3 regions of the Lactococcus cremoris subsp. cremoris KW2 genome follow, and region 2 is predicted to be linked to each of the others. Evidence: predicted binding sites of a transcription regulator. Region 2 holds the regulator's gene; each other region holds the start of a gene.
What was found. The regulator Rex, encoded in region 2, represses fermentation and respiration genes when NADH is low (regulators of the CRP and FNR family bind a similar motif). The targets are predictions, from matches to a motif close to TTGTGAANTANTTCACAA.
Positions count from the first base shown of each region.

Region 1: KW2_RS04325 (2,3-butanediol dehydrogenase) is a predicted target of Rex. The motif match lies at 7,079-7,096, and genes of this name have one in related genera.
Region 3: KW2_RS09785 (class II fructose-bisphosphate aldolase) is a predicted target of Rex. The motif match lies at 3,087-3,104, and genes of this name have one in related genera.

Region 1 is NC_022369.1:881,846-891,764, forward strand. It holds gene KW2_RS04280 (metal-sulfur cluster assembly factor) at 111-443, shown strand; gene liaF (cell wall-active antibiotics response protein LiaF) at 591-1,220, shown strand; gene KW2_RS04290 (sensor histidine kinase) at 1,217-2,215, shown strand; gene KW2_RS04295 (LuxR C-terminal-related transcriptional regulator) at 2,243-2,872, shown strand; gene KW2_RS04300 (Cof-type HAD-IIB family hydrolase) at 2,943-3,749, shown strand; gene KW2_RS04305 (peptidylprolyl isomerase) at 3,849-4,439, shown strand; gene KW2_RS04310 (CvfD/Ygs/GSP13 family RNA-binding post-transcriptional regulator) at 4,441-4,857, shown strand; gene KW2_RS04315 (TVP38/TMEM64 family protein) at 4,867-5,472, shown strand; gene KW2_RS04320 (FtsW/RodA/SpoVE family cell cycle protein) at 5,684-6,928, shown strand; gene KW2_RS04325 (2,3-butanediol dehydrogenase) at 7,155-8,081, shown strand; gene KW2_RS12335 (hypothetical protein) at 8,089-8,214, shown strand; gene KW2_RS04330 ((S)-acetoin forming diacetyl reductase) at 8,249-9,010, shown strand; gene KW2_RS12095 (hypothetical protein) at 9,283-9,444, shown strand; gene abc-f (ribosomal protection-like ABC-F family protein) at 9,555-9,919, shown strand, end outside.
Region 2 is NC_022369.1:1,026,936-1,036,854, forward strand. It holds gene glmS (glutamine--fructose-6-phosphate transaminase (isomerizing)) at 1-1,611, shown strand, start outside; gene radC (RadC family protein) at 1,730-2,413, shown strand; gene KW2_RS04985 (redox-sensing transcriptional repressor Rex) at 2,599-3,249, opposite strand; gene KW2_RS04990 (Spx/MgsR family RNA polymerase-binding regulatory protein) at 3,472-3,864, shown strand; gene KW2_RS04995 (ABC-F family ATP-binding cassette domain-containing protein) at 4,037-5,944, shown strand; gene KW2_RS12105 (hypothetical protein) at 6,107-6,247, opposite strand; gene pyrE (orotate phosphoribosyltransferase) at 6,437-7,066, shown strand; gene KW2_RS05005 (dihydroorotase) at 7,218-8,489, shown strand; gene KW2_RS05010 (helix-turn-helix domain-containing protein) at 8,747-9,814, shown strand; partial or broken gene KW2_RS12355 (DUF6287 domain-containing protein) at 9,852-9,919, shown strand, end outside.
Region 3 is NC_022369.1:2,049,320-2,059,238, forward strand. It holds gene KW2_RS09780 (amidase domain-containing protein) at 9-1,787, opposite strand; gene KW2_RS09785 (class II fructose-bisphosphate aldolase) at 2,145-3,041, opposite strand; tRNA gene KW2_RS09790 (tRNA-Leu) at 3,202-3,287, opposite strand; tRNA gene KW2_RS09795 (tRNA-Gly) at 3,322-3,393, opposite strand; tRNA gene KW2_RS09800 (tRNA-Thr) at 3,419-3,491, opposite strand; tRNA gene KW2_RS09805 (tRNA-Leu) at 3,505-3,586, opposite strand; tRNA gene KW2_RS09810 (tRNA-Lys) at 3,596-3,668, opposite strand; tRNA gene KW2_RS09815 (tRNA-Asp) at 3,686-3,758, opposite strand; tRNA gene KW2_RS09820 (tRNA-Val) at 3,788-3,860, opposite strand; rRNA gene rrf (5S ribosomal RNA) at 3,863-3,978, opposite strand; rRNA gene KW2_RS09830 (23S ribosomal RNA) at 4,062-6,962, opposite strand; tRNA gene KW2_RS09835 (tRNA-Ala) at 7,101-7,173, opposite strand; rRNA gene KW2_RS09840 (16S ribosomal RNA) at 7,267-8,813, opposite strand; gene KW2_RS09845 (trimeric intracellular cation channel family protein) at 9,074-9,733, opposite strand; gene thrS (threonine--tRNA ligase) at 9,839-9,919, opposite strand, start outside.

The DNA of each region.
Region 1 (9,919 bases), 150 kb from region 2:
ATTTGGTAAAATAAAGCTGTAAAAAGAATTTGACAATTTGGAATCGTCCTAGAAAGCAAGCTCGTTCACCTTACAAAGGTTTGCTTTTTATGATAGCCTAAGGAGATAAAATGGCAGATAAATACACAGAAGAGCAAGTGAATGAAATCAAGGACAAAATTCTCTCTGCCCTTGAAAACGTCATTGACCCAGAGCTTGGGATTGATATTATCAACCTCGGATTAGTTTATGAAATTAGCTTTGAAGATAACGGATTTACTGAAATTAAAATGACACTGACCACAATGGGGTGTCCATTGGCAGATTTGTTGACGGAGCAAATCCATGATGCTTTGAAAGAAGTACCAGAAGTTGGTGAAATCAAAGTAAATTTGGTTTGGTATCCAGCTTGGACAGTAGATAAAATGAGCCGCTACGCCCGTATTGCTTTGGGGATTCGATAAACATAAATAAAGCTTTCTTTAGTAATTTTACTAAGGAAAGTTTTTTTTCTGATAAAATGACTGACAGATATTCCGTCACTAATAATTAAGTAAAAATTAAGTCTTAAGTCCGATAAAAATTACTATATTTTTTGATACAATAGACTTATGAATAAAAAATTGAAAGCAATCTTTATTATAGAAATTTTTATTGTATTAGGATTGATTTTTCATGTGATTAGTACACCGCGTATGTGGGTAGTGCTTGCCTTAGCTATCCTCTTTACGATATTGGCGACGCGCTCGCGTGCGCGTGTACTACGCATTATAAGTTTCATTTTTTGGGCGATATCAGTTATGATTCTCTTCACGGTTGGCTGGTTTTGGTTAGCCATCGTTTTTCCAGCAATTGTTTGTATCGTTTTTTGGAAAAATAATCCACGAGAAGGAGAAGGAAGAAGTTTTTCTTATGAAGATATTTCTCAAGATGAATCTGAGTCAGTCATGAATGAAAATCAAAATGATATCATTGATCTTGATGATGTTACTTTTAAACCTTCTGGCAATAGTCTTTCTATTAAAAAGATGACAGGTAATACAAAAATTATTGTTCCTGACGATGTGGGAGTGGCGCTCGATTTAACAACAAATGCTGGACTTGTAAAGATTTTTAATGAGGCAGCACAAATTAATGCGGGTAACATCCATTATTTTAGTGACAATTTAGATCAGGCAGAAAAACGGATAAAAATAAATATTCGTGTTGACTCAGGAAATATTGAGGTGATTAGAGGATGAAAAAATCGCTTTTCACAACCTTTTTAGCAGTTTTTAGTATCATCCTTATTATGTATCTTCTTCTATTCATAATGATGAATAGTGGACAACCTTTGGGTGGTCTAAATACCGCTAATATTATTAGAGAACTTCGTGATAATTTCTATGGTTTATGGATATTTATATCAGTTGCAGGATTACTTGCGCTGATTTTTACCTTGTTTAATCATGTTGAAAACATGAGTATTCAACAAAAGTTTCAAGATGACATAAAGCTATTAGAAGAAAATCAGCAGCCCGAATCTCCTGAATTACAAGCTGTTCATGATAAAATTATGAATATGTCGGCAGAACTCCAAGAACTCTCGAAGCAAAAATCTGCTGACAAGGCTGAAATTATTGAATTAGAGCGAAAAAGGATTTCACGAGAACTCCATGATTCTGTCAGTCAGGAACTATTTGCAGCAACGATGATTTTATCTTCGGTGGCTGGTTCCACCCAAAGCTTGAGTAAAGAGCAAATCGAAACACAGACTCAATTGGTTTTGAAAGTCCTCCATTCGGCTCAAAACGAAATGCGGGCGCTCTTATTGCATCTTAGACCTGTAGAATTAGATGGTAAGAGTTTAGCAGAAGGCTTGTCAGCACTGACAGACGAATTGCAAGCAAAAATATCAGCAAATATTATTGTTAAATTAGCTGATATTGAAGCAACAAGTAATATTGAGGACAACCTTTTTCGAATGGCTCAGGAGATTTTATCGAATACTTTGCGTCATTCGCAAGCCGAACACATTGAAGTATCTTTAAGAGAAACCCAAGAAAATATTTTCTTGAAAATTGCTGATGATGGAGTTGGATTTGATGTTTCAACGAGTGATAAAACAGCGAGCTATGGTTTAGCAAATATTAAAGAACGAGCGCTTTTAATTGGTGGAGATGCTAAAGTGATTTCAGCGCCTGGTTCGGGAACCACTGTTGAGATTATTATCCCCAAAGCTAAGCCGAGTCTTTAAAAATGAAAGATATTTAGAAAGAATAAAATGGAAAAAATCAAACTTTTAATTGTAGATGACCACCAGATGGTGCGCCTTGGTTTATCAAGTTTTATGAATATCCAACCCGATATTGAAGTGGTTGGTGAAGCTGCCGATGGGGAGTCAGGTTTTTTAAAAACAGAAATGCTTGATCCAGACGTTATATTGATGGATTTGGTAATGGATAGACTTGACGGTATTGGGGCAACTCAGAAAATTTTGGCCAATAATCCTGAAAGAAAAATTTTGATTTTGACAAGTTTTATTGATGATGAAAAAGTTTTTCCAGCTCTGGCTGCAGGAGCAAAAGGATATATTCTTAAAACTTCACAAGCCGCAGAAATTGCAATGGCAATCAGAAAAGTTGCTAATGGCAAAGACGTTTTGTCTGACGCGGTCAAAGAAAAAATTGCCCAACAAAAGCATCGCAAGCATGAACTCTATGATGACTTATCTAAAAGAGAATTAGAAGTACTAAAAGTTCTTGCTACAGGACTTTCCAATCAAGAAATTGCTGACGAACTTTTTATCAGTTTAAAAACAGTAAAAACACATGTTTCAAATATATTCAATAAACTTGAAGTTTCGGACCGCACTCAGGCTACTATTTATGCCATTCAACATCATTTAGTATAAACTTGAGGAAAAACAAGTTGGAAATATGATATAATTGAGAATGTGCAAATAAATTTAGAGTGAAAAATAAATGGAAAAAATATTAGAAAAAGCCCAAAAGATTAAAATTATCTTTTTTGATATTGATGATACTTTAAGGGTTAAAGATTCAGGATTTATGCCTGAATCAATCAATGAAGTGTTTAAAAAACTTCATGAAAAAGGAATCATGACCGGAATTGCAACGGGAAGAAATCTTTTTGGTGTTGTTCCAGAAGTTCGTGCCTTGAAACCTGATTATTACGTGGCCATTAATGGCGCTTATGTTGAAAATGCGCGCAATCAAAAAGTTTTATATAAAAACACTTTTTCCAAGGATTTAGTAGAGGAAATCATTGCTTGGTTGAGAACCGAACAAAGTGAGTATTCATTTGTGGCAGCTGACAGCTTACGCGTTTCAAAATGGGATAAAATCGCAAGTGAGGCAATTGGTCCAGTTTATGCTGAACTGAAAGAAAATCCTGATTATTATCAAACAGAAGAAATTTATCAAATGTTGACAATTTCGGATCATGATGATCAGTTGAAGTTACCAGAAAACTTGGCTGACAAAATTCGGCTTGTACGTTGGCATCCAAATAGTTCAGATATTGTACCGCTTGAAGGCTCAAAAGCAATTGGCTGTCAACAAGTCTTGCAAGAACTTGGGTTGAAATCTGAAAATATGTTGAATTTTGGCGATGGACTCAATGACCGTGAACTTTTTGATTTTGCTGGCTTGTCAGTTGCGATGAAAGTTTCTCATCCAGAAATTTTGGAAAAAGCTGATTATATTACGGATTCGGTCGAAAATGATGGAATCTTAAAAGCCCTACAAGCCTTAAAAATTATTGATTGACAAATCTGTCAGGAAAAAATAAAACTGACAGATTCGTCAGTAACTTAAACTATGAAGAAAGGAAGGCATTTTTTAAATAGAAATGCCGACTAAAAAATTATGACTTACCCACAACTTGATCTTGAAAACTACAAAGGTACCACAGCAATTATTAATACCAATCATGGAAAAATGACTGTCAAATTATTTGATAGTCTTGCTCCTAAAACAGTAAAAAACTTTATTGAACTCAGTAAAGAAGGCTATTATGATGGTGTGATTTTCCACCGAATCATCAAAGATTTTATGATTCAAGGAGGAGATCCAACAGGAACTGGGATGGGTGGTTCTTCAATTTACGGTGAAAAATTTGAGGATGAGTTCTCAATGGATCTCTTTAACCTTCGTGGGGCTTTGTCAATGGCAAATGCCGGTCCTAATACGAACGGTAGTCAATTTTTCATCGTTCAAAATAAAAACTTGCCTTATCCAAAGGACTCTCTTATTCAAGGGGGTTGGCCTGAAGAAGTAGCAGAAACATATACTGATGGTGGAACTCCGCATCTTGACGGTCGACATACTGTTTTTGGTCAATTAGTTGATGAAGAAAGCTACAAAGTCCTTGATAAAATCGCAGCTGTACGTGTGGGTGCACAAGATAAACCAGTTGACGATGTTGTCATTGAATCAGTTGAGATTATCGAGCCATAAAATGGATAAAAAAAGTCCTAAAATCGGAGATATTGTTGAAGTTGAAATCATTGGAATGCAGGATTATGGTGCATTTGTAAAGTTTTTCCTGCAAAATCCAGAAACCAATGAGAAAATTGAACAAAAAGGTTTGATTCATATTTCTGAAATTCAATCCGGATATGTCAAGAGCATCCATGATATTGCTAAAATTGGGCAAAAAATAATGGCCCAAATCATCGATATTGATGAATACAATGGCAAAATTAGCTTGTCAATCCGAAGTCTTGAAAAAAATCCACAAGTTCATCATATCTACCGAAAAAAACATTTTACTGATTCACGAGACAAGATTGGCTTTAAAACCCTTGCTCACTCTCTACCTAGTTGGATTGAAGAAAATGAGGCCTATCTTAAAGCAAAAAAATGTCCAAAGTGAGGATTTTCTTTGAATGATAACGTATTAAGATATGTCAAACGAGTTTTTAATGTAATTACCATCTTAGGTTTTGTGGCTACAATTGTCGGCGGAGTTTATCTGTGGCGACTGGGTGCTTTTCAAAATCAAGCCGTCTTGCAACAATTGATTGTCGCCCACCGTTTTTTGGGGCCGCTGATTTTCCTTTGTATGCAAGTTTTACAAGTAATCGTCCCAATCATACCTGGCGGAATCACAATGGCCGCCGGTGTCATGATTTTTGGGCCCGTTTGGGGATTTATTTATAATTACTTTGGAATTGTTGCGGGTTCGTTTTTGCTTTTCCACTTTGGGAAAAAATATGGCTCCTCGCTAGCTAAGACTTTCGTCAAAGAAAAAACATATAATAAATACATGGCTTGGTTAGATAAAGGACAAAAGCGCTTTAATATCGTATTTGCGCTCCTTATTTTATCACCGATTGCCCCAGACGACGCTCTAGTTTTGATTGCTAGTCAAACAAAAATGAGTTGGAAATTCTTCACTTGGAGTATCTTATTATGTAAACCATTACCAATTCTTCTCTATTCATATCTTCTTATTTTTGGAGGAGATGTTCTTGGGCACTTTTTATAAAATGCTGAAAGTGTTTTCAGCGTTTTTTTGTCGAAATTTTGATAAAGAACGCCCAAATCATTCGAAAAAATTGTATAATAGAATGGATTTATGATTTTAAAAGAGAAGTCACCTCAATAATAAAGTTGTTTTAGCAGATTAAAAGGGATTTATGATTTTTTGAAATAAATTTTATAAGGCTAAAACAATATTAAACTGACTGGAGCTAGTTTTGAACAAAAAGAAAGTAAATAGATTTACATTTGATTCAAGAATTGATTATGGGCTTATATTACCAGCCTTTATGTTAATTTTAATTGGTCTTTACGCACTTTATGTGGCAGTAAGTCACGATCATCCGGCACAAGCCACAACTCTGGTAGTTCAACAAGGAACCTGGGTAATCGTTGGGCTCTTCGTTGCCTTAATAGTCATGCACATGGATTCAAGATTTTTATGGAATTTAACCCCATTTTTCTATCTTTTAGGTCTGATTTTGATGATTTTGCCGATATTCTTCTATGATAGAGCGACTTATGCCTCAACAGGTGCAAAAAACTGGCTTGCTTTTGGTGGACGGAATTTATTTCAGCCCTCAGAGTTTATGAAGCTTTCCTACATTCTATTTTCAGCCCGAATTGTAGTAACTTTCCAAAACAATTTGAAAAAGAGAGTCCTCAAAGACGATTTTCGCTTAATTGGACTTTTGATTCTTGAAACAATTCCTGTCGCAATCTTGTCAGTATTTCAAAAGGACTTTGGGACTTTCTTGGTATTTGCGGCAATCTTTGCTGGGATTGTCTTAGTATCTGGAGTTTCTTGGAAAATACTGGCGCCAGCTTTTCTTTTTGTAGCAGCAGTCGCAGGTGGGATTGTGGCTTTAGTTGCTTCTCCAGAAGGACAGAAGTTTCTTGAAAGTACAAGTTTTGCAAAATATCAAGTCAATCGTTTTATTGCTTGGTTACATCCCTTTGAGTATTCGCAAACCTTCAGTCTTCAACAAGCACGTTCTTTGATTTCTGTCGGAGTGGGAGGACTTTGGGGTAAAGGAATTGGCGTTGCCAATGTTAATGTTCCTGTCCGTGAATCAGATATGATTTTTACAGTTATTGCTGAGGATTTCGGATTTGTTGGTTCAGCATTCTTGATTTTTCTTTACTTCATGTTGATTTATCGAATGATTCGAGTGACTTTTAACTCAAATAATCAGTTCTATACTTATATTTCAACCGGTATTATCATGATGATTCTTTTCCACGTCTTTGAAAATATTGGAGCTGCTATTGGGGTTGTTCCATTAACGGGTATCCCTCTACCATTTATTTCCCAAGGGGGTTCGGCTTTGATGTCCAATATCATTGGATTAGGACTTGTCCTATCGATGAAATATAATCAGCTCCCAGAATTCGTCAGAGAACAAAGACAGATTCCAGTCAAGGGAGATAGTCGTAAAAATCGTCGTAGAAATAGAACTTAAAAAATTCTTAGCTTCTTATAAAAAATGAAGATTACTAGCAGAAATGTTAGTAGTTTTTTTATTACCTTAAATCTGTCTATAAGTCTTATATAGCAAGGTGGAAAACGCTTTAATTTTTTGTAAATTTTTAAAATAAATGATAAAATAAATTTGTGAGAGAAATCTCAAAATTAAATACTATTGATTGCCTGAAACGACAACCATCCTATTCAGAGGAGGCGTTTTTATGCGCGCAGCACGTTTTTATGATCGCGGAGATATTCGCGTTGAAGAAATTAATGAACCAGTAGTAAAAGCTGGTCAAGTAGGTATAGATGTGGCTTGGTGTGGAATCTGTGGTACAGATCTGCACGAATTTTTAGATGGACCAATTTTTTGTCCATCAGCAGAACATCCAAATCCTATTACAGGTGAAGTTCCACCAGTTACTCTCGGACATGAAATGTCTGGTATTGTAAACTTTGTAGGTCAAGGGGTAAGTGGGCTCAAAGTAGGTGACCATGTCGTTGTTGAACCTTATATCGTTCCCGAAGGTACTGATACAAGTGAAACTGGACATTACAATCTCTCAGAAGGATCAAACTTTATTGGTTTGGGCGGAAATGGCGGCGGTCTGGCTGAAAAAATTTCAGTTGATGAACGTTGGGTACATAAAATTCCTGACGATTTACCATTAGATGAAGCAGCACTAATTGAACCACTTTCTGTGGGATATCATGCTGTTGAACGTGCTAATTTGAGTGAAAAGAGTACGGTACTCGTTGTTGGAGCTGGTCCAATCGGACTTTTGACAGCTGCAGTTGCCAAAGCTCAAGGGCATACAGTAATTATTAGTGAGCCTAGTGGTTTGCGTCGTAAAAAAGCTCAAGAAGCAGAAGTTGCTGATTATTTCTTTAATCCAATTGAAGATGATATTCAAGCAAAAGTTCATGAAATTAATGAAAAAGGAGTCGATGCCGCTTTTGAATGTACTTCTGTTCAACCAGGATTTGATGCTTGTTTAGATTCTATTCGCATGGGTGGAACAGTTGTTATCGTTGCAATTTGGGGTAAACCAGCTAGTGTTGACATGGCAAAATTAGTCATTAAAGAAGCTAATCTTTTAGGGACTATTGCTTATAATAATACTCATCCTAAAACTTGCAACTGGTAAGATTAAATTGAATCAATTTATTACAGGTAAAATTGGCTTAGATGACCTGATTGATAAAGGTTTTGATACTTTGATTCATCACAATGAAACAGCAGTTAAGATTTTAGTTTCACCAACTGAAAAAGGTCTATAAATATAAATTTCACTCATTTAAAGGAGAAATAAAGATGTCTAAAGTTGCAGCAGTTACTGGGGCAGGTCAAGGAATTGGCTTTGCTATCGCAAAACGTTTATATAATGATGGGTTTAAAGTCGCAATCATTGATTACAATGAAGAAACAGCTCAACAAGCAGCTAAGGAACTTGGTGGCGAATCATTTGCTCTTAAAGCAGATGTTTCTGACCGTGACCAAGTAGTTGCCGCTTTAGAAGCTGTTGTTGAAAAATTTGGTGATTTGAATGTAGTAGTAAATAATGCAGGAATCGCCCCAACCACTCCGATTGAAACAATTACTCCTGAACAATTTCATCAAGTTTATAATATTAATGTTGGTGGAGTTTTGTGGGGAACACAGGCAGCCACAGCACTTTTCCGTAAACTAGGTCATGGTGGTAAGATTATTAATGCAACTTCGCAAGCAGGTGTCGTTGGGAATCCTAACCTAATGCTTTATTCTTCTTCAAAATTCGCTGTTCGTGGAATGACACAAATTGCCGCTCGCGATCTAGCAGAAGAAGGAATTACAGTTAATGCCTATGCACCAGGGATTGTTAAAACACCAATGATGTTTGATATTGCACATCAAGTGGGTAAAAATGCAGGTAAAGATGACGAATGGGGCATGCAGACTTTTGCCAAAGATATTGCGATGAAACGTTTGTCAGAGCCTGAGGACGTGGCCAATGTGGTTTCTTTCCTTGCTGGTCCTGATTCTAATTATATTACGGGTCAAACAATTATTGTTGATGGTGGAATGCAATTTCATTAATCAAAAAAGAACTGTCAAGTTTTTATCTTGACAGTTCTTTTTATTTTATGCTATAATTATTTTAAATAAATGAATGAGGTAAGGTCTATTGAAAATCTAAGTTTGGAACTTTAAAAAATATTCGTCAAATCGAGTGTTTTTGTTGCGTTCACAACTTAGAGAAAATAGGCTTTTATTATGCTTCAAATTTGGGCGTTTTGCCAGAATTTGTGTCTTTTAAAGCTCTTTTCACCTAAGTTGTGAGAAGAGCTTTTTATATAAAAGGAGAAAAAATGAATCAAAAACAAAAAGAAATGCAAGCTAGACTAGAACAAATTAAGAAAAATAAACCGCAATTTGCTGAAAAAAATACAAATGGACTGACAGCCGTAAAAGCAACCAAGCAAAATCAGCATGGAGCAAAAATTAATGCTCCACGAAAAGCGGGAATTTGAGATTCAGAGAAATAAGAGAAATTCTCAGCAATACAAATAAATATCTGTCTTACTGAGACATTTCTCCTCAAATTCAATTTCTTAATTCTCACAGATGAGAGGAGAATTAAATGTCAAATATTGAATTTAAAGATTTAACTTTTGGTTATGGAGAAAACCTAATTTTTGACCATGCCCAAATAAATATTGATGACCGCTGGAAATTAGGATTAGTTGGACGAAATGGCCGCGGGAAATCAACACTTTTAAAGCTATTAGAGGGGAAAATAATTACTGATAGCTCGATTATTACTGATAAAAATTTTGTTTACTTTCCACAACTACTGACAGAAGAAGATTTAAATGATGAAAAAATATCATCTGAATCAAGGAATCAAGAGACACTTAAGGGGGATTTTGTAGAAAGTCTGTCAGTAAATATTACTGACAGAAAGTCACAATTGACCTTTTATCTCTTAAATGAATTGGCCGAATT
Region 2 (9,919 bases):
GGACATACCCGTTGGGCAACTCATGGAAAACCAACAGAAGACAACGCTCATCCTCATACTTCAAGTTCTGGTCGTTTCGTTTTGGTTCATAATGGGGTCATTGAAAACTTTGTAGAACTTAAAAATGAATTTTTGATGAATGACAGCTTTAAAGGACAAACTGATACTGAAATTGCTGTTCACTTAATTGCTAAGTTTGTAGAAGAAGAAAATTTGACAACTCTTGAAGCGTTCAAAAAAGCTTTGAAATTAATTCAAGGATCATATGCTTTCGCGCTCATGGACAGAGAAGATGCAGATTTAATCTATGTAGCAAAAAATAAATCTCCACTCCTCATTGGACTTGGCGATGGTTATAATATGGTTTGTTCAGACGCAATGGCAATGATTCGTGAAACATCAGAATTTATGGAAATTCATGATAAAGAGCTAGTTGTTTTGACAAAAGATAAGGTTGAAGTGATGGACTATGAAGGTCAAATAATTTCACGCGATTCTTATACTGCTGAACTTGATTTGTCAGATATTGGAAAAGGAACTTATCCATTCTATATGCTTAAAGAGATTGATGAACAACCAGCTGTCATGCGTAAACTGATTGCGACTTATACCAATGGAGATGGCACGATGAAAGTTGATCAAGACATTATCAAAGGTATTCAAGAAGCAGACCGTATCTATATTATTGCTGCTGGTACCTCTTATCATGCTGGTTTTGGTGCGAAAATGATGCTTGAAGCACTTACGGATACTCCTGTTGAACTTGGTCTTGCATCAGAGTGGGGCTATGATATGCCATTATTGAGCAAAAAACCATTCTTTATCTTCCTTTCACAATCTGGGGAAACAGCAGATAGTCGCCAAGTTTTAGTAAAAGTAAATGAATTAGGACTTCCTAGCTTAACTGTTACAAATGTTCCGGGCTCTACCTTGTCTCGCGAAGCGACTTACACAATGTTAATTGGAGCTGGTCCTGAAATTGCGGTAGCTTCAACAAAAGCTTATACTGGTCAGATTGCAACTTTGGCTTTTCTTGCCAAGGCAGTTGGGGAAGCAGAGGGTCAAGCAAAAGCTAAAGACTTTGATTTGGTTAAAGAACTCTCTTTAGTGGCTCAATCTATTGAGTCTACTTTATCTGAAAAAGATGAGATTGCGGCTATTGTATCAGAACTATTACCAACAACGCGCAGCGCCTTTTATATTGGTCGTAAACAAGACTATTATGTTGCAATGGAAGCTTCGCTTAAATTAAAAGAAATTTCTTATATCCAATGTGAAGGATTTGCAGCTGGAGAATTAAAACATGGAACGATTTCATTGATTGAAAAAGGGACTCCAGTTCTTGCTTTGATTTCTAATAATGAAGAAGTAGCAGCCCATACTCGTGGTAATGTGATGGAAACTGTGGCGCGTGGTGCCTCAGCAATTACAATCGTTGAAGAAGGAGTGGCACGTGAAGATGATACAATTGTAATCAATCAAGTTCACCCTTATTTGTCAGCAATTTCAATGGTTATCCCAACACAATTGATTGCTTACTATGCCTCAATGCAACGTGGTCTTGACGTTGATAAACCCCGTAATTTGGCTAAAGCAGTAACAGTAGAATAAAAATTTACTGACAGAAAGGTCAGTAATAAAATATAAAAAAGTTCTGATTCTGTCAGAACTTTTTTATATTTTTTTAATTTGTCAGTGACAAACGATTTGTTTTTTCGTATAAGTAAGTATGTACGAATTAAAAGAGAAATCTTATCCAATGCAACCAAGAGAGCGTTTAGAACTTTTAGGTGAAGAGTATTTGTCTGATGTTGAGTTACTTGCAATATTATTGCGGACGGGTCGGAAAAAATACTCATCATTAAATTTAGCTTTAGAACTTTTGCAACATTTTGGGACATTGGATAATTTTCGCAAAGCATCTATTAGTGAACTCAAGGAGATTTCGGGTATTGGGCAAACAAAAGCTATTGAATTACGAGCAATGATTGAACTTGGAAAAAGAATACAAACGACAACCAGAAAACGTTATGGCCAAGTTTTAAGTTCAAAAGAATATGGCATGAGTCTTGCTTTTGAAATGCAAAATTTTGAGCAAGAACATCTTACTGCGACCTATTTAGATGGACAAAATCAGATTATTGAGAAGAAAACTATTTTTATCGGAGCAGTTAATCATGCAACTGCTAGTCCTCGAGAGATCCTTTACCATGCAATAAAAAATCTCTCGGTTGGTTTATTAGTCGCACATAATCACCCTTCGGGCAATTTACAACCCAGTCAAGCAGATAAAATTTTTACAAAAAAATTAAAAAATGCTTGTGATAATATAGGAATTAATTTTATTGATCATATTATTGTGGGAGCGGGGAATTATTATAGTTTTCGAGAGAGAGATAGCAACTTATTTTAGTTGATTAGTCTTAACTTCCAAAATATAATTAATGATTAACTCGATTGAAGATATGCTGGAATTAGTACTAAATAATAAACTAAAATTTGTGAAAAAATTAAAATGATGATGGCTTGAAAATAAAATACCTAAGCACACGAAGGCCTAGGTATCATTAATAGTTTTGATAAAATTTTGCTTGTCTTTTATTCTTCTTGAGCTCCCATGAAGAATAACAAGGTTTGCAATTCTTTAGTTAAATCAATAGATTGGACAACAACATCTGAAGGGACTTTCAAGCGAATAGGTGCAAAGTTAAGAAAGCCTTTGATTCCTGCTTTGACAAGAGTATCAACCACTTCCTGAGCGTTTTCCTTACGAACAGATAGAATGGCTGTTTTTATGTCTGATTTCTTAACATTCTTTTCTAAATCAGAAATATTATAAATTGGAATGCCATCATCTGTTTGAGTCCCAACTAGTGGATTTCCAGAAATATCGTAGGCCTGAGTAATTCTCATTTTATTTCTGTCTTGAAATTGATAATGAAGAAGCGCACGTCCAAGGTTTCCGACCCCAATCAATGCGATATGAGTTTCTTGATCTTGTCCAAGAAGTTCTCCAAAGAAATCACGAAGAACTTTTGTTTCATATCCGTAGCCTCGTCGTCCTAATTCCCCAAAGAGAGAAAAATCACGACGAATTGTGGCAGCATCTACCCCAATTTTTTCAGAAATAAGTTGTGAATTTGTGCGTGTCACATTCTCTTCGACTAGACTTTTGAAAAGTCGATAGTATTGTGGCAACCTTTTTGCAGTTGCTTTTGGTAAGCTTTTGCTTGGTTTATGGTCAGTCATTGTTATACCTCAAAAATGTAATTCATATTTATTAAAACTAATCATGATTAGTTTCTTTGTGATAATTTTATCAAAAATTTGTGAAATTATCAAACAAAAGGAATGAAGAAGAGGACTAAAATGAGTAAAAAATAAAAATTCTTAAAAAAAATTAATTTTACTCTTTTAATTGTGGCGCTTTCATGGTAGAATAGAATTATGAAAAATAGATAGGGAGAAAATATGATTAAAATTTATCTTAGTGGTTCATGCTCGTCTTGTAGAAAAGCTAAAAAATGGTTGAGAAAACGGCATATTGAATTTGAAGAAATTAATTTAACTAAAGACATCATGGAGAAAGATGATTTAATCAAGATTTTGTCCCTCACAGAAAATGGTTTGGAAGATGTCATTGCTACCCGAGGAAAAACTTACTCTGGTTTAAACCATAATTTTGATGAATTGGGCTTAGAGGAGGCTTATAGATTGATTCAAGAAAATCCTCGTCTTCTAAAACGTCCATTAATTTTTGATGAGCAAAGATTATTGATTGGTTTCAATGAGGACGGGATTAGAGCATTTATACCACCTGAAGTTCGTAGAGTAGAATTAAGAGAAAGATTAATCTTAATTTAATAATATTTTTAAAAAACTTATCAAATTTGATAGGTTTTTTTATGACACTATTTGAGAAAACTACAAAATATATCGTTTAAATGCTATAATAGAAGGACTGCTTTTTCTATGAAATATAAGAAAAAAATCAGGGATAAAAAGGTTTAAGATTTAACGAAGAGGATTAATAATAATGATTTTATTGCAAGGAAATGGAATCGCACGAACTTTTGGTGGCGATGTCTTATTTGAAAACATTAGTTTCAGCCTACAAGACCATTCAAGAATAGCTTTAGTTGGACGAAACGGTGCTGGTAAATCAACTTTGCTTAAAATTATTGCTGGGGTTGAAGAAGCAAGTCGTGGAACCATTTCAAAAACAAAAGACTTAAGCATGAATTATTTGGCTCAGGATACTGGCTTAAATTCGCAAAGGACAATTTTTGCCGAAATGTTGTCTGTTTTTGACCAGCTTCGTCAAATGGAAAAGCAATTGCGTCAAATGGAACTGCAAATGGGAGAACTTGGCGCTGATGAATTGACGCTTTTAATGAAGCGCTATGATTCATTGTCAGAAGAATTTCGCATGAAAAACGGCTTTACTTATGAGTCTGAAATTAAGTCAGTTTTAAATGGTTTTCGTTTTGATGAGTCAATGTGGGAACGTGAAATTTCAAGTTTATCAGGTGGACAAAAAACGCGTTTAGCCCTAGCGAAAATGCTTTTAGAAAAACCACAGCTGTTGATTTTGGACGAACCAACTAACCACTTGGATATTGAAACTTTAGCTTGGCTTGAAAATTATCTTAAAAATTATGATGGTAGTTTACTAATTGTCAGCCATGACCGTTACTTTTTGGATAAGGTAGTCAATGAAGTTTTAGAGTTATCAAGAGGCGAGTTGACTCGTTTTTCTGGTAATTACTCACGTTATGTCGAACAACGGGAGCAAAAACTTCTATTAGAACTTAAAAACTTTGAAAAGCAACAAAAAGAAATTGCAAAATTAGAAGACTATGTTGCCAAAAATCTAGTGCGTGCTTCAACGACCAAAATGGCACAATCGCGTCGTAAAAAATTAGAAAAAATGGATCGACTGGATGCGCCAACGAGCGATGACAAATCGGCTCATGTTACTTTCACCCCGGAAAAAACCTCAGGAAATGTTGTCCTGACCGTGTCAGAGGCTACGGTAGGCTATTCAGACAATCGTCTATCTGGACCAATCAATATTGATGAACGCAAAGGGGAATCTTTGGCTATTGTTGGGCCAAACGGTGTGGGTAAAACGACCTTAATCAAATCCATTGTCGGTCAAATCCCTTTTTTGGCTGGCCAAGCAAAATTGGGTGCCAATGTTACCTTGGGATATTATGATCAAGAACAAGGGCGCTTGACGACTTCAAATACCGTTTTGGACGAATTGTGGAATGAACATCGCTTGCTTAATGAAGTGGAAATTCGCAACATGTTAGGTGCCTTTCTTTTTAGCGGTGATGATGTCAAGAAAACAGTGGGAATGCTCTCTGGTGGGGAAAAAGCACGTCTTTTACTTGCAAAATTAGCAATGAATCATGATAATTTCTTAGTCTTAGATGAACCTACGAACCATTTGGATATTGACTCACGTGAAGTTTTAGAAAATGCTTTAATTGATTTTCCTGGAACAATCTTGTTTGTTTCCCATGACCGTTACTTTATTAATCGTGTAGCGACAAAAGTTTTAGAAATCGCTCCAGAGGGAAGTACAGAATTTTTGGGCGATTACGACTATTATGTTGAGAAAAAAGAAGAACAGTTAGCCCAAAGTGATGAATCAGACAATGGGGGACTTGTAGAAAGTCTTGCTCAACAAGATTTTACGGCTCAGAAAGAAGCCCAAAAAAATCGTCGAAAAGTGGAGCGAGAAATTACTTCTTGTGAGGAAAAACTAGCAGAGTTAGAAATAAAAATTGAAACACTTATGCTTCAAATGCAAGAAAATACTTCTGATTTTGTGAAATTAGGTGAATTACAAGCCGAAATTGACCTGCTTAATGATGAAAAAGACGAGACAGAGATGACTCTTTTAGAAGCAATGGAAGAATTAGAAAGTTTGTAAGCATAATAGAGTATTGAGGAAAAGAATAGTGTTTCTATTCTTTTTTTCTAGGCTAATAAATAAACATTGAAAAAACTAAGACTTGCAAATCTCTCTTAAGTTTGTTAAACTAATAAACAATGTAACTTTTAAACTAGTCCAGAGAGGCTAGCAAGGTTGAAATCAGGAAAAACTAATTTTATTTTTACTGACAGGATTTTCTGTCAGTAAAAATGAACTTGTTTTGATACTTTTTACACTTGCTAAGTCTCTTGGCAAGTGTTTTTTATTGCTGACAACTACCACGACTGTGACGTTTGTCATTCATGCTCGAATGGTATTCTGTCAGTTCAATACGACCAAAGGAAGTTATTGAATCGGTAGCTAAATGAACAATCAGCTTTGCTGATGGTTCTGTCAGTTCAATACGACCAAAGGAAGTTATTGAATCGGTAGCTAAATGAACAATCAGCTTTGCTGATGGTTCTGTCAGTAAACTATAAAGGAGAAATCATGTCAATATCAAAAGCCATTGCTGCAGATTTATTAGAAATTAAGGCGGTCAGTCTTTCACCAAGCCAACCTTTTACTTGGGCCTCAGGAATTAAATCACCAATTTATACTGATAATCGAGTGACATTAGCCTATCCAGAAGTTCGTAGTCAAATTGAAGGAGCTTTTGCGGAATTGATTAAAACGGAATTTCCAGAAGTTGAAGTGATTGCTGGAACTGCGACAGCCGGTATTCCCCATGGAGCAATTATTGCTGACTATCTCAAATTACCATTTGCTTATATCCGTAGTAAACCAAAAGACCACGGGGCTGGCAATCAAGTTGAAGGTCGTGTGGCTAAAGGGCAAAAAATGGTTGTAGTTGAAGATTTGATTTCCACTGGAGGTTCTGTCTTAGAAGCGGTCGCGGCCGCAGAACGTGAAGGCGCTGATGTCCTTGGTGTGGTTGCCATTTTCACTTATGAATTAGAAAAAGCGACTAGAAAATTTGCTGACGCCGATGTCAGATTGGCGACACTGACAAATTATTCTGAGTTGATTGAAATTGCTAAAGACACAGGATATGTCACCAAAGAAGAACTAGAGTTACTCAAAAAATTCAAAGAAAATCAAGAAACTTGGCAAGCATAATTTACTGATAGAAGTTAAAAAAACTTTGTCAGGGAAGTTGATTGTTTGCTGATAAATATTACTTAGGTACAAAGCTGTCAGTTTGATTTAACTCACAGAAATTATTGAATTGGCAAATAACAGGACTTGTCAGTAAAATTGAAAGGTGAAAATGACTTTATTAATCAAAAATGGTCGTCTGATTGACCCTAAATCAAATCGTGATGAAATTTTAGATATTTTAATTGAAGAGAATAAAATAGCTAAAATTGGCACAAACTTATCAGAAGAAAATGCTGAAATCATTGACGCAAGAGGTCTAGTGATTGCACCTGGATTAATTGACGTTCATGTTCATTTTCGTGAACCAGGACAGACCCATAAAGAAACGATTCATAGTGGCGCAAAATCAGCAGCGGCAGGTGGTTTTACAACGGTTGTCATGATGGCCAATACGAAACCTATTTTATCTACGCCAAAAGTACTGACAGAGACTTTAGCAATTGCCAAAAAAGAAGCAATTAAGATTAAAGCAGTTGCATCAATTACGCAAGATTTTGATGGGGAAAACTTGACAGATTTTGCTGAACTTATCAAAGCAGGGGCAATTGGTTTTTCTGACGATGGTATACCGTTGACAGACGCTGGAGTCTTGCGGGAAGCCTTACAGAAAGCCAAACTAACAGATAGTTTGCTTTCGATTCATGAAGAAGACCCAAATCTAATCGGGACACTTGGAGTTAATGATGGAGAAGTGGCTCATAAATGTGGCTTCACAGGAGCGCCGACTGTTTCAGAATACAGTATGATGGCGCGTGATACTATGATTGCTTATGAAACAGGCGCACGCTTGCACTTACAGCATCTGTCTGCAGGAGAATCTGTCGAAGTGGTTCGATTTGCTAAAAATTTGGGCGCGAAAATTACAGCAGAAGTGACACCACAACATTTTTCGATTACAGAACAGATGATTTTTGAGCAAGGGACAAATGCGAAACTCAATCCTCCATTGCGTAGAGATGCAGATATCAGTAAAATTATTGCGGGCTTAAAAGATGGGACAATTGATGTGATTGCGACTGACCATGCCCCTCATACTCATGAAGAAAAAAATGTCAGCATTGATAAAGCCCCATCAGGAATGATTGGCTTAGAAACTTCATTGCAACTTGGTTTGACGAATTTGGTTGCCAAAGGTCATTTGACTTTGCTCGAGTTACTGACAAAAATGACCCTCAATCCAGCTAAATTATATGATTTTGATGCAGGTTACCTTGCAGAAGCTGGTCCGGCTGACCTTGTGATATTTGATGCCGAAAATACCTATCAAGTTGGTGAAACTTTTGATTCCAAAGCGACCAACTCACCGTTTATCCATCAAAAAGTTCAAGGACAAGTTAAATATACAATTTGTGACGGAAATATAGTTTATCAAGCAAAATAAAAGCGCTAAGCGCTTTTTTTGTTATTTTAATGAAAAAAAGATGATTGAAGTTTTTAGAATTGAAATTTGGCTTTTAAGACATTTTGAGGTTGTAAGGCTTTCTTATTTTAACTAAAATTTCTCATTGTAAACTTTACACATTGCTTTTTAAAGCGGTAATGGTAAGGATAGAAAGAAATGTAGTTTTAAAATTAAAAATTCAGAAATAAATCGAATGTGTTATAATTGTATCAAAAAAATGATATAAGGATTATTCTATGGATAAAAAAAATAAGCATTTAAATTATGAGGATAGACGAAAAATTGAAAAATTATTCAATTCAAACGTCACAATCACAGAGATTGCTAAAGAAATCTCACATAGTCGTGTTGCCATAACAAATGAAGTAAGACGTGGTTTGAAAAAAATGAGAACTTCTAAAGGTAAGATTGTGGAGCGTTATTATGCAGAATATGCTCAACAACTTTATGAGTCAACACAGAGCAACAAAGAGAAGAAGCCTCGATTTTCAGAGACCATTAAAAGTAAAGTCAAAGAAAAACATCAACAAGGTGATTCCGACAAAGTGATTGTTGTAGATATCCAAGAAGAATTTGGAACCCTTGCACCGGCTGAATCGACTATCAGAAGATGGCTTAAAGCTTTTAGAGATGGACAAACGTCTACTATTGATAGAAGCTACTCACGTCTTGGTGATGAGGCCTATTTCAATGATGACCTTGATAAAGCGACCAAGTATTATGAAAAAGGGGTTCAATTAGGCGATACTTATGCAATGACTGCCTTAGCTGATTTTTATCAAAATGGAAAAATAGTTCCACAAGATTGGAGAAAAGCCTATAATCTTTATGAAAAAGCTGCCGGCCTAGGCGATACAAAAGCTATGTATATGTTAAGTATCTATTTGGATAATGGTTTAGGCTGCGAAGCTGACTCAAATCAAGCAACTTTTAATTTAATTAAGGCTGCGAATGCAGGTAATTCCACTGGAATGGTGATTTTAGCTTCCAGCCTTGAACACGGGAGCAATCTAATAAAAGACCTCCGTAAGGCAGTCTATTGGTATCGCAGAGCCGAAGAAGCAGGAAACGTTTATGCCAAAAAATGGTTAGAAAATCATCAAGAAGAAGTCATAAATCATCTTCAAGACGAAGTAGGATTCACAGATGAAGAATACCTCAGTTACACCTGGTCCAAAGCCCATGAAGAATTTGGACATCTTGATAAAGAAATAACAGATAAAGAACTGCAAGATTTGAGAGATTCAGGTGTCATTTCAGAAATTCCCCCCAAAAAGCCTAAAAAGAAGAAAAAGGATTCTTAAGAATCCTTTTTTTAAGCATCAAAATTTCTCATTAAAAATCTTAACCAATATAGGGGCTAGTCTACTGATTGGTGGGGTTGCTCATGCGGATACAAATGTTTATCG
Region 3 (9,919 bases), 1.0 Mb from region 2:
ATTACTAATTATTTAGGTTGGATATAAGTTGCTAACGCGGCAACACCAGCGGAAATATGGCGTTCACTGACAATATTATTTCCTTTTACATTCATTTCAGAAACTAAAATAGAATTATCTGGATAAACTTTCTCAACAAAAGCTACATGTCCATATTCTGGACTAGAACCAGCTACACCTGGTGGGAAACTGACAGCATAACCCTCAGTAGGAACAGTTGTCGTAAAGTAACCTTGAGCTTGAGCATTGATACCCCATTCTCCACCATTACCCATATGAGTCCCAATTTGTCCACCAAGCTGAATAATTCGATTATAAACATATTGAGTACAGTTACCAAAAGCATAACTATCTGCTCCAGGATATTCCACCCCATTATAATCTGGATAAGTTGATGAATCTAATTTTGAAGCGACAAGTGGACTTTCTGGAATATTACTATCTAAAACTTGAGTCGTACTGTCGACATTATCATAAAAATTCAAGTTATATTCTTCAATAATTTCAATCAATTTTTGAGCATATTCAGGGTCTGTAGCAAAGATACCTTGTAAAGCTTGAGCTGCTTCTTGATAAGTTTTCGCATGAGATTTCCAAGCACCAGCATAAATTTCTGAATTCCAAGTTGTCCCCTTAATCATTAAGTTAATATAATCATCTAAAGCTTGGTCATAGTTGCTATAAACTCTAAAACTTTGCTCAATATAATAAGGATTATTCCCAGAAAATTCTTCTGTTTTAAATGAAATTGATTTTCCTAAATAAGCTCCCGTAATATTGAAAATATTAAAATATTGTTGGGTCATATTACTTTGCCCAGAACCAGATTCCAAAATCGCTTGCGCCAAAATAATTGAAGCATATAAATTATTTTTACCTGCTAAAATTCGTACTCGATCGGCGATACTCTTAATAAAAGCTTCTGTGCTAGAAGAATCAATTTTTTCAATTGGTTTAGCAGCTTCGATTTTTTTCAATACAGGCCCACTATATACAGAGGCTGCTGAATCTGATGAAGAATTAGGAATTTGCGCTGCAGTTGACGTTTGATTATAAGAGCTATTTTGATAATAATTAGAAGGTGCCGTTGTAGATGGTGTTGCTGATGGTGCCGTCGTAGATGGTGCTACTGGAGGCGCTTGTGTAGTTGTAGAAGGTTTAGTAGCCGAATTATTATTTGATGATGAATTAGATGTACTTGGTTTTGATGATGAATTAGACGTACTTGGTTTTGATGATGAATTAGATGTACTTGGTTTTGATGATGAATCAGATGTACTTGGTTTTGATGATGAATCAGACGTACTTGGTTTTGATGATGAATCAGATGTACTTGGTTTTGATGATGAATTGGACGTACTTGGTTTTGATGATGAATTGGACGTACTTGGTTTTGATGATGAATCAGATGTACTTGGTTTTGATGATGAATCAGATGTCTCAGTTTTTTGTAATGAATCAGAACCATCACTAGTACCTGAAATATTTGATTGAGTACCTACACTAATCGTCTTAGAAGGCGCACTTTCAGAATCTACTGTTAAAGTGACTTTACTTTCTGATACAGTATTTGCATTCTCAGTCGTTGATGAAACACCTTCAGTAGACGTTTTTACACTTTCCTGATTATCATTATCTACTTTTGAGTTATCTACTCCACCATTTGTATTTGAAGAAGAAAGGTCATCAGCCTTACCAACCATACCAAATGTTGCCATACCTAAAAGCAGAGCAGTCCCTGCAATAAATTTTTGCTTTTTCACTCGCTTCACTTGCGTATTTACCAATGTATTTTATCCTCCATAGCTTACAATAGTATAATTTCAACATCATTTCTTCAAGACGTTTACATTTACACAATTGTAACACTTTTAATCATTCAAGTCAACTTAACAACTTTTAATTATCACTTGTATATTATATGATACATATCTACTAAAAATCACCTTCCTTTGAGTAAGTAGTATAATATAGAAAAGACTTGGAACACCTATATCACATTTTAAAACTTAATTAATTGAGCAACTAAACCATTAGTTCTCATTTCATATTCTATTCTTATTCTACCGTAATATGCACTCTTAAATCAAAAAAAAGAAACTGCTTCATAGCAATTTCTTTTTTATATTAGTTTCACAAGCAAATTAAGCTTTGTTTGCTGAACCGAATACATCGATACGTTCTTCAACTGACGCAGTAATTGCATCGAAACCAGGTTTCAAGAATTTACGTGGGTCAAAGAGTTTTTTCTTCATGTATTCTGCTTCATTAGCGTCAAATTCATTAACGAATTTACGAGTAGCAGCTGCGAAAGCAAGTTGGCATTCAGTGTTAACGTTAACTTTAGCTACACCGTTAGCGATAGCTTCTCTGATTTGGTCATCAGGGATACCAGAACCACCGTGAAGTACGATTGGCACATTGTGTCCCATAGCTTCAACAAGTGCTTTGTTCAATTTTTCAAGGTGATCAATGTGAAGACCTTTCCAGTTTTCTGGGTAAGGACCGTGGATGTTACCGATACCTGCTGCAAGGAAGTCAACACCAAGTTTAGCCATTGCAACTGCATCATCGATAGGAGCAAGTTCACCTTCACCAACGATACCGTCTTCTTCACCACCAATTGAACCAACTTCACACTCAACTGAAATGCCTTTAGCGTGAGCTTTAGCGATAACTTCTTCAGCAAGTTTAAGGTTTTCTTCGATTGGAAGATGTGAGCCGTCAAACATCAATGATGAGTAACCAACTTCAATACATTCCAATGCATCATCAAAATGACCGTGGTCAAGGTGAATTGCAACTGGAACTGTGATTCCCATTGATTCTACAAGAGTTTCAATGAGGAGTTTACACATTTTGTAACCACCCATGTATTTAGCCGCACCCATAGAAGTTTGGATCAATACTGGAGTCTTTTTAGCTTCTGCTGCGCGCAAGATAGCTTGAGTCCATTCAAGGTTGTTTGTGTTGAAACCACCGATAGCGTATCCGTTATCACGAGCGGCTTGTACGAATTTTTCTGCTGAAACGATTGCCATTTCAAAATTCCTCCGAATATTTTTTTACCTACCTAGTATAGCATTTTGTGAAGTTTTTTTCTAGTCCAAGCTCACAAAAATCCAAAGTAACCGCTTTATTAAGCCATTCTTAAATAAAAATAAAAAAAGATTAATAGCTAAAACTATTAATCTTATCATATCCCGAGGACCGGTTTCGAACCGGTACGAAGGTTACCCCTCGCAGGATTTTAAGTCCTGTGCGTCTGCCAGTTCCGCCACCCCGGGTATTATACAAAAACTCCCGTAGGGAGATTTATCAAGCGAACGACGAGATTCGAACTCGCGACCCCAACCATGGCAAGGTTGTGTTCTACCCCTGAACTACGTTCGCACTTAAACTTTGTGTCTTACGACAATGCCGACTACATGATTCGAACACGCGACCCTCTGATTACAAATCAGATGCTCTACCAACTGAGCTAAGTCGGCTAATAACCTAGTATGCGGATGAAGGGACTTGAACCCCCACGCCGTTAAGCGCTAGATCCTAAATCTAGTGCGTCTGCCAATTCCGCCACATCCGCTAGGAATTATGACCCGTGCTGGGCTCGAACCAGCGACCCTTTGATTAAAAGTCAAATGCTCTACCAACTGAGCTAACGAGTCATTAGTATTACTACTAACGGTTCTGACGGGAATCGAACCCGCGATCTTCGCCGTGACAGGGCGACGTGATAACCGCTACACTACAGAACCTTTATTCAATTAATGGCTGAAACAACCAATGGGAGTTAACGGGATCGAACCGCTGACCCTCTGCTTGTAAGGCAGATGCTCTCCCAGCTGAGCTAAACTCCCAAACTTGGCCACTCGCATATCTCCCAGGGGGCAACCCCCAAGTACTTCCGCCGTAGATGGACTTAACTTCTGTGTTCGACATGGGAACAGGTGTATCTCCATCGCAATGATGACCAAATCATTAAATGTTACTTTGAACATTCAAAACTAAATAACAATTCTTCTAACTTCTAAACCATAAGCATTTTATATTTGACTCTTTTGGTAAAGTCCTCGAGCGATTAGTACTGGTCCGCTCCAAGTCTCGCAACTCTTCCACTTCCAGCCTATCTACCAGATCATCTCTCTGGGCTCTTAATTCTTACGAATGGGTAATCTCATCTTGAGGTGGGCTTCGCACTTAGATGCTTTCAGCGCTTATCCCTTCCCTACATAGCTATCCAGCCGTGCTCCTGGCGGAACAACTGGTACACCAGCGGTAAGTCCATCCCGGTCCTCTCGTACTAAGGACAGATCCTCTCAAATTACCTACGCCCGCGACGGATAGGGACCGAACTGTCTCACGACGTTCTGAACCCAGCTCGCGTGCCGCTTTAATGGGCGAACAGCCCAACCCTTGGGACCGACTACAGCCCCAGGATGCGACGAGCCGACATCGAGGTGCCAAACCTCCCCGTCGATGTGAACTCTTGGGGGAGATAAGCCTGTTATCCCCAGGGTAGCTTTTATCCGTTGAGCGATGGCCCTTCCATGCGGTACCACCGGATCACTAAGTCCTAGTTTCCTACCTGCTCGAGTTGTAGCTCTCGCAGTCAAGCTGGCTTTTACCTTTACACTCTACGATTGATTTCCAACCAATCTGAGCCAACCTTTGAGCGCCTCCGTTACTCTTTAGGAGGCGACCGCCCCAGTCAAACTGTCCGTCAGACACTGTCTCCCTGGCCGATTATGCCAGCGGGTTAGAGTAACCATAAGTCAAGGGTAGTATCCCAACAACGCCTCAATAGAAACTAGCGTCCCTATTTCAATGGCTCCTACCTATCCTGTACATGACTTACAGGTACTCAATATCAAACTACAGTAAAGCTCCATGGGGTCTTTCCGTCCTGTCGCGGGTAACCTGCATCTTCACAGGTACTAAAATTTCACCGAGTCTCTCGTTGAGACAGTGCCCAAATCATTACGCCTTTCGTGCGGGTCGGAACTTACCCGACAAGGAATTTCGCTACCTTAGGACCGTTATAGTTACGGCCGCCGTTTACTGGGGCTTCAATTCATACCTTCGACTTACGTCTAAGCACTCCTCTTAACCTTCCAGCACCGGGCAGGCGTCACCCCCTATACATCACCTTGCGGTTTAGCAGAGAGCTGTGTTTTTGATAAACAGTTGCTTGGGCCTATTCACTGCGGCTGGCTTTTACACCAGCACCCCTTCTCCCGAAGTTACGGGGCTATTTTGCCGAGTTCCTTAACGAGAGTTCTCTCGATCACCTGAGGCTACTCGCCTCGACTACCTGTGTCGGTTTGCGGTACGGGTAGATATGACTTTACGCTAGAAGCTTTTCTTGGCAGTGTGACATCAGAGAGTTCGCAACCGTAGTTGCTTCCCCATCACAGCTCAATGTTAGAGAGAAATGCATTTGACACATCTCACACCTCACTGCTTAGACCAGAATCCATTAACTGGCATCTCTTAGCCTACTGCGTCCCTCCATCACGATCATATCTAGTACTGGAATATCAACCAGTTGTCCATCGACTACGCCTTTCGGCCTCGCCTTAGGTCCCGACTAACCCAGGGCGGACGAGCCTTCCCCTGGAAACCTTAGTCTTACGGTGGATAAGATTCTCACTTATCTTGCGCTACTCATACCGGCATTCTCACTTCTTAACGCTCCAGCACTCCTCACGGTATACCTTCATCGCGGTTAAGAACGCTCTCCTACCATTGATAAAATATCAATCCAAAGCTTCGGTAATATGTTTAGCCCCGGTACATTTTCGGCGCAGGGTCACTCGACTAGTGAGCTATTACGCACTCTTTGAATGATAGCTGCTTCTGAGCTAACATCCTAGTTGTCTGTGCAACCCCACATCCTTTTCCACTTAACATATATTTTGGGACCTTAGCTGTTGGTCTGGGCTGTTTCCCTTTCGACTACGGATCTTAGCACTCGCAGTCTGACTGCCGAACATGTGTATTAGCATTCGGAGTTTATCTGAGATTGGTAATCCTAGACGGACCCCTCACCCAAACAGTGCTCTACCTCCAATACACTTACATTTCGACGCTAGCCCTAAAGCTATTTCGGAGAGAACCAGCTATCTCCCAGTTCGTTTGGAATTTCTCCGCTATCCACAAGTCATCCAAACACTTTTCAACGTGTCCTGGTTCGGGCCTCCAGTGCGTCTTACCACACCTTCACCCTGCTCATGGATAGGTCACTAGGTTTCGGGTCTACATCATGATACTAAGTCGCCCTATTCAGACTCGGTTTCCCTACGGCTCCGTCTCTTCAACTTAACCTCGCATCATAACGTAACTCGCCGGTTCATTCTACAAAAGGCACGCTCTCACCCATTAACGGGCTCGAACTTCTTGTAGGCACACGGTTTCAGGTGCTATTTCACTCCCCTCTCGGGGTTCTTTTCACCTTTCCCTCACGGTACTGGTTCACTATCGGTCACTAAGGAGTATTTAGGGTTGGGAGATGGTCCTCCCGGATTCAAACTGGATTTCGCGTGTCCAGCCCTACTCAGGATACTGCTAGGTATAAGCGCTATTTCGTCTACGGGATTATTACCCTCTTTGATTAACCTTCCCAGGTTATTCGACTATAATGCTTAAGTCCACGTTGCAGTCCTACAACCCCAAGAAGCAAGCTTCTTGGTTTGCCCTTCTTCGCGTTCGCTCGCCGCTACTTACGAAATCGTTTTTACTTTCTCTTCCTGCAGGTACTTAGATGTTTCAGTTCTCTGCGTTACCTTTACATGAGCTATGTATTCACTCATGAATAACTGCTAGTAGCAGCTGGGTTTCCCCATTCGGAGACCTAGGGATCAATGCGTACTTACTGCTCCCCCTAGAATATCGTCGTTAGTCACGTCCTTCATCGGCTCTTAGTGCCAAGGCATCCACCGTGCGCCCTTATTAACTTTGCCATGATGATTTATAATCATCGTTTTTCAAGTATAAGTTTGTAAATTCTTTAAAATTCACAGCTTTTGGTTTATTTATCGTTATTAGATATTGTTATTTAGTTTTCAATGTTCAAGTGATTTTAACGTCTTGTCTGACAATGGAGCCTAGCGGGATCGAACCGCTGACCTCCTGCGTGCAAAGCAGGCGCTCTCCCAGCTGAGCTAAGGCCCCACAATCAAGAATTTGATTCTTGCTTAGGTTTATGACTAAACCCCTCAAAACTGAATAAAGTTGAATGCTCACGTCTTTGTATATATTCCTTAGAAAGGAGGTGATCCAGCCGCACCTTCCGATACGGCTACCTTGTTACGACTTCACCCCAGTCATCGGTCTTACCTTAGGAAGCGCCCTCCTTGCGGTTAGGCAACCTACTTCGGGTACTCCCAACTCCCGTGGTGTGACGGGCGGTGTGTACAAGGCCCGGGAACGTATTCACCGCGGCGTGCTGATCCGCGATTACTAGCGATTCCGACTTCATGTAGGCGAGTTGCAGCCTACAATCCGAACTGAGAATGGTTTTAAGAGATTAGCTAAACATCACTGTCTCGCGACTCGTTGTACCATCCATTGTAGCACGTGTGTAGCCCAGGTCATAAGGGGCATGATGATTTGACGTCATCCCCACCTTCCTCCGGTTTATCACCGGCAGTCTCGTTAGAGTGCCCAACTTAATGATGGCAACTAACAATAGGGGTTGCGCTCGTTGCGGGACTTAACCCAACATCTCACGACACGAGCTGACGACAACCATGCACCACCTGTATCCCGTGTCCCGAAGGAACTTCCTATCTCTAGGAATAGCACGAGTATGTCAAGACCTGGTAAGGTTCTTCGCGTTGCTTCGAATTAAACCACATGCTCCACCGCTTGTGCGGGCCCCCGTCAATTCCTTTGAGTTTCAACCTTGCGGTCGTACTCCCCAGGCGGAGTGCTTATTGCGTTAGCTGCGATACAGAGAACTTATAGCTCCCTACATCTAGCACTCATCGTTTACGGCGTGGACTACCAGGGTATCTAATCCTGTTTGCTCCCCACGCTTTCGAGCCTCAGTGTCAGTTACAGGCCAGAGAGCCGCTTTCGCCACCGGTGTTCCTCCATATATCTACGCATTTCACCGCTACACATGGAATTCCACTCTCCTCTCCTGCACTCAAGTCTACCAGTTTCCAATGCATACAATGGTTGAGCCACTGCCTTTTACACCAGACTTAATAAACCACCTGCGCTCGCTTTACGCCCAATAAATCCGGACAACGCTCGGGACCTACGTATTACCGCGGCTGCTGGCACGTAGTTAGCCGTCCCTTTCTGGGTAGTTACCGTCACTTGATGAGCTTTCCACTCTCACCAACGTTCTTCTCTACCAACAGAGTTTTACGATCCGAAAACCTTCTTCACTCACGCGGCGTTGCTCGGTCAGACTTTCGTCCATTGCCGAAGATTCCCTACTGCTGCCTCCCGTAGGAGTTTGGGCCGTGTCTCAGTCCCAATGTGGCCGATCACCCTCTCAGGTCGGCTATGTATCATCGCCTTGGTGAGCCTTTACCTCACCAACTAGCTAATACAACGCGGGATCATCTTTGAGTGATGCAATTGCATCTTTCAAACTTAAAACTTGTGTTTAAAGTTGTTATGCGGTATTAGCATTCGTTTCCAAATGTTGTCCCCCGCTCAAAGGCAGATTCCCCACGCGTTACTCACCCGTTCGCTGCTCTTCAAATTGGTGCAAGCACCAATCTTCATCGCTCAACTTGCATGTATTAGGCACGCCGCCAGCGTTCGTCCTGAGCCAGGATCAAACTCTCAAATAAAGTATTTAAGTCACCGAAGTGACTGGCTTGTCTTTCATTATTGATTGACAGATTTTTGATGTATTGCTACATCACATGAGTCATTCTTCTTTATTCAGTTTTCAATGGTCTAGCTTGTCGCGCTTCAACGCTCGTCTCTCGCGACAACTATTATATTCTATCAAACCTATCTCTCCCTGTCAAGAATTTAATGTGGCTTTTTCAATCTTTTTTTATCTTCGTTCGACAAAGCCTATGGTTATCAAGTTCTTAACCTTTATTTAATATTCTATTCTTGGTAAATTTAGCTTCTTTTGTTCTGATATTATACGAACAAGTACGATAAAAATGACAGAGATAAATAATGAGAGGTTGTGACTAATTTCTGATTGGAGATATACATAAAGAATTCCTCCTATTATACAAGGCAAAGCGTAGATATTTTCTCTAAAAATCATTGGGACCTGATTAGCGATGATATCTCGAATCATTCCGCCACCAACACCAGTAAGTACTCCTAAAAATACAACAAAAAATATATTTTGTGAATAACCATGGGCTATTCCTGCATCAATTCCTAATACGGTAAATATTCCCAAACCGATTGCATCTGAAACCAAGAGAAGATTATTATAGAAGCGAGCCGCTTTAAAAATATTCAAGGCATTTCTTTTAGATTTTACAATCCAAGCAACAAACATGGCTATTATAGAAGCAATTATAGAAATTATAATAAAAAATGGTGATTTCAATGCTGAAGGCGGAGTCGCTCCCAAAAGCAAATCACGAAAGATTCCTCCTCCTACCGCTGTAATAACTGACATTACGAGCACTCCAAAAACATCCAATTTATGGTTAATCCCGACTACTGTTCCCGAAATGGCAAATGCCACTGTCCCTAAAATTTCTAAAAACAAGTAAAAACTGCTTATCACTTCCATATTTCTCTTTATTCTATCCTTATTGTCATTTTAATACCATTTATTATACCTTATATTGATACAACAGTATAAAAAAAAGACTATTTTTCAACAGTCTTTTTTAATTTAGTCAACTCGGCTAAAATTAGCTACATCGGCACTGATTTTTTCAATAAAATCTTCAAACGGTATGACTTCTGTTTCTTT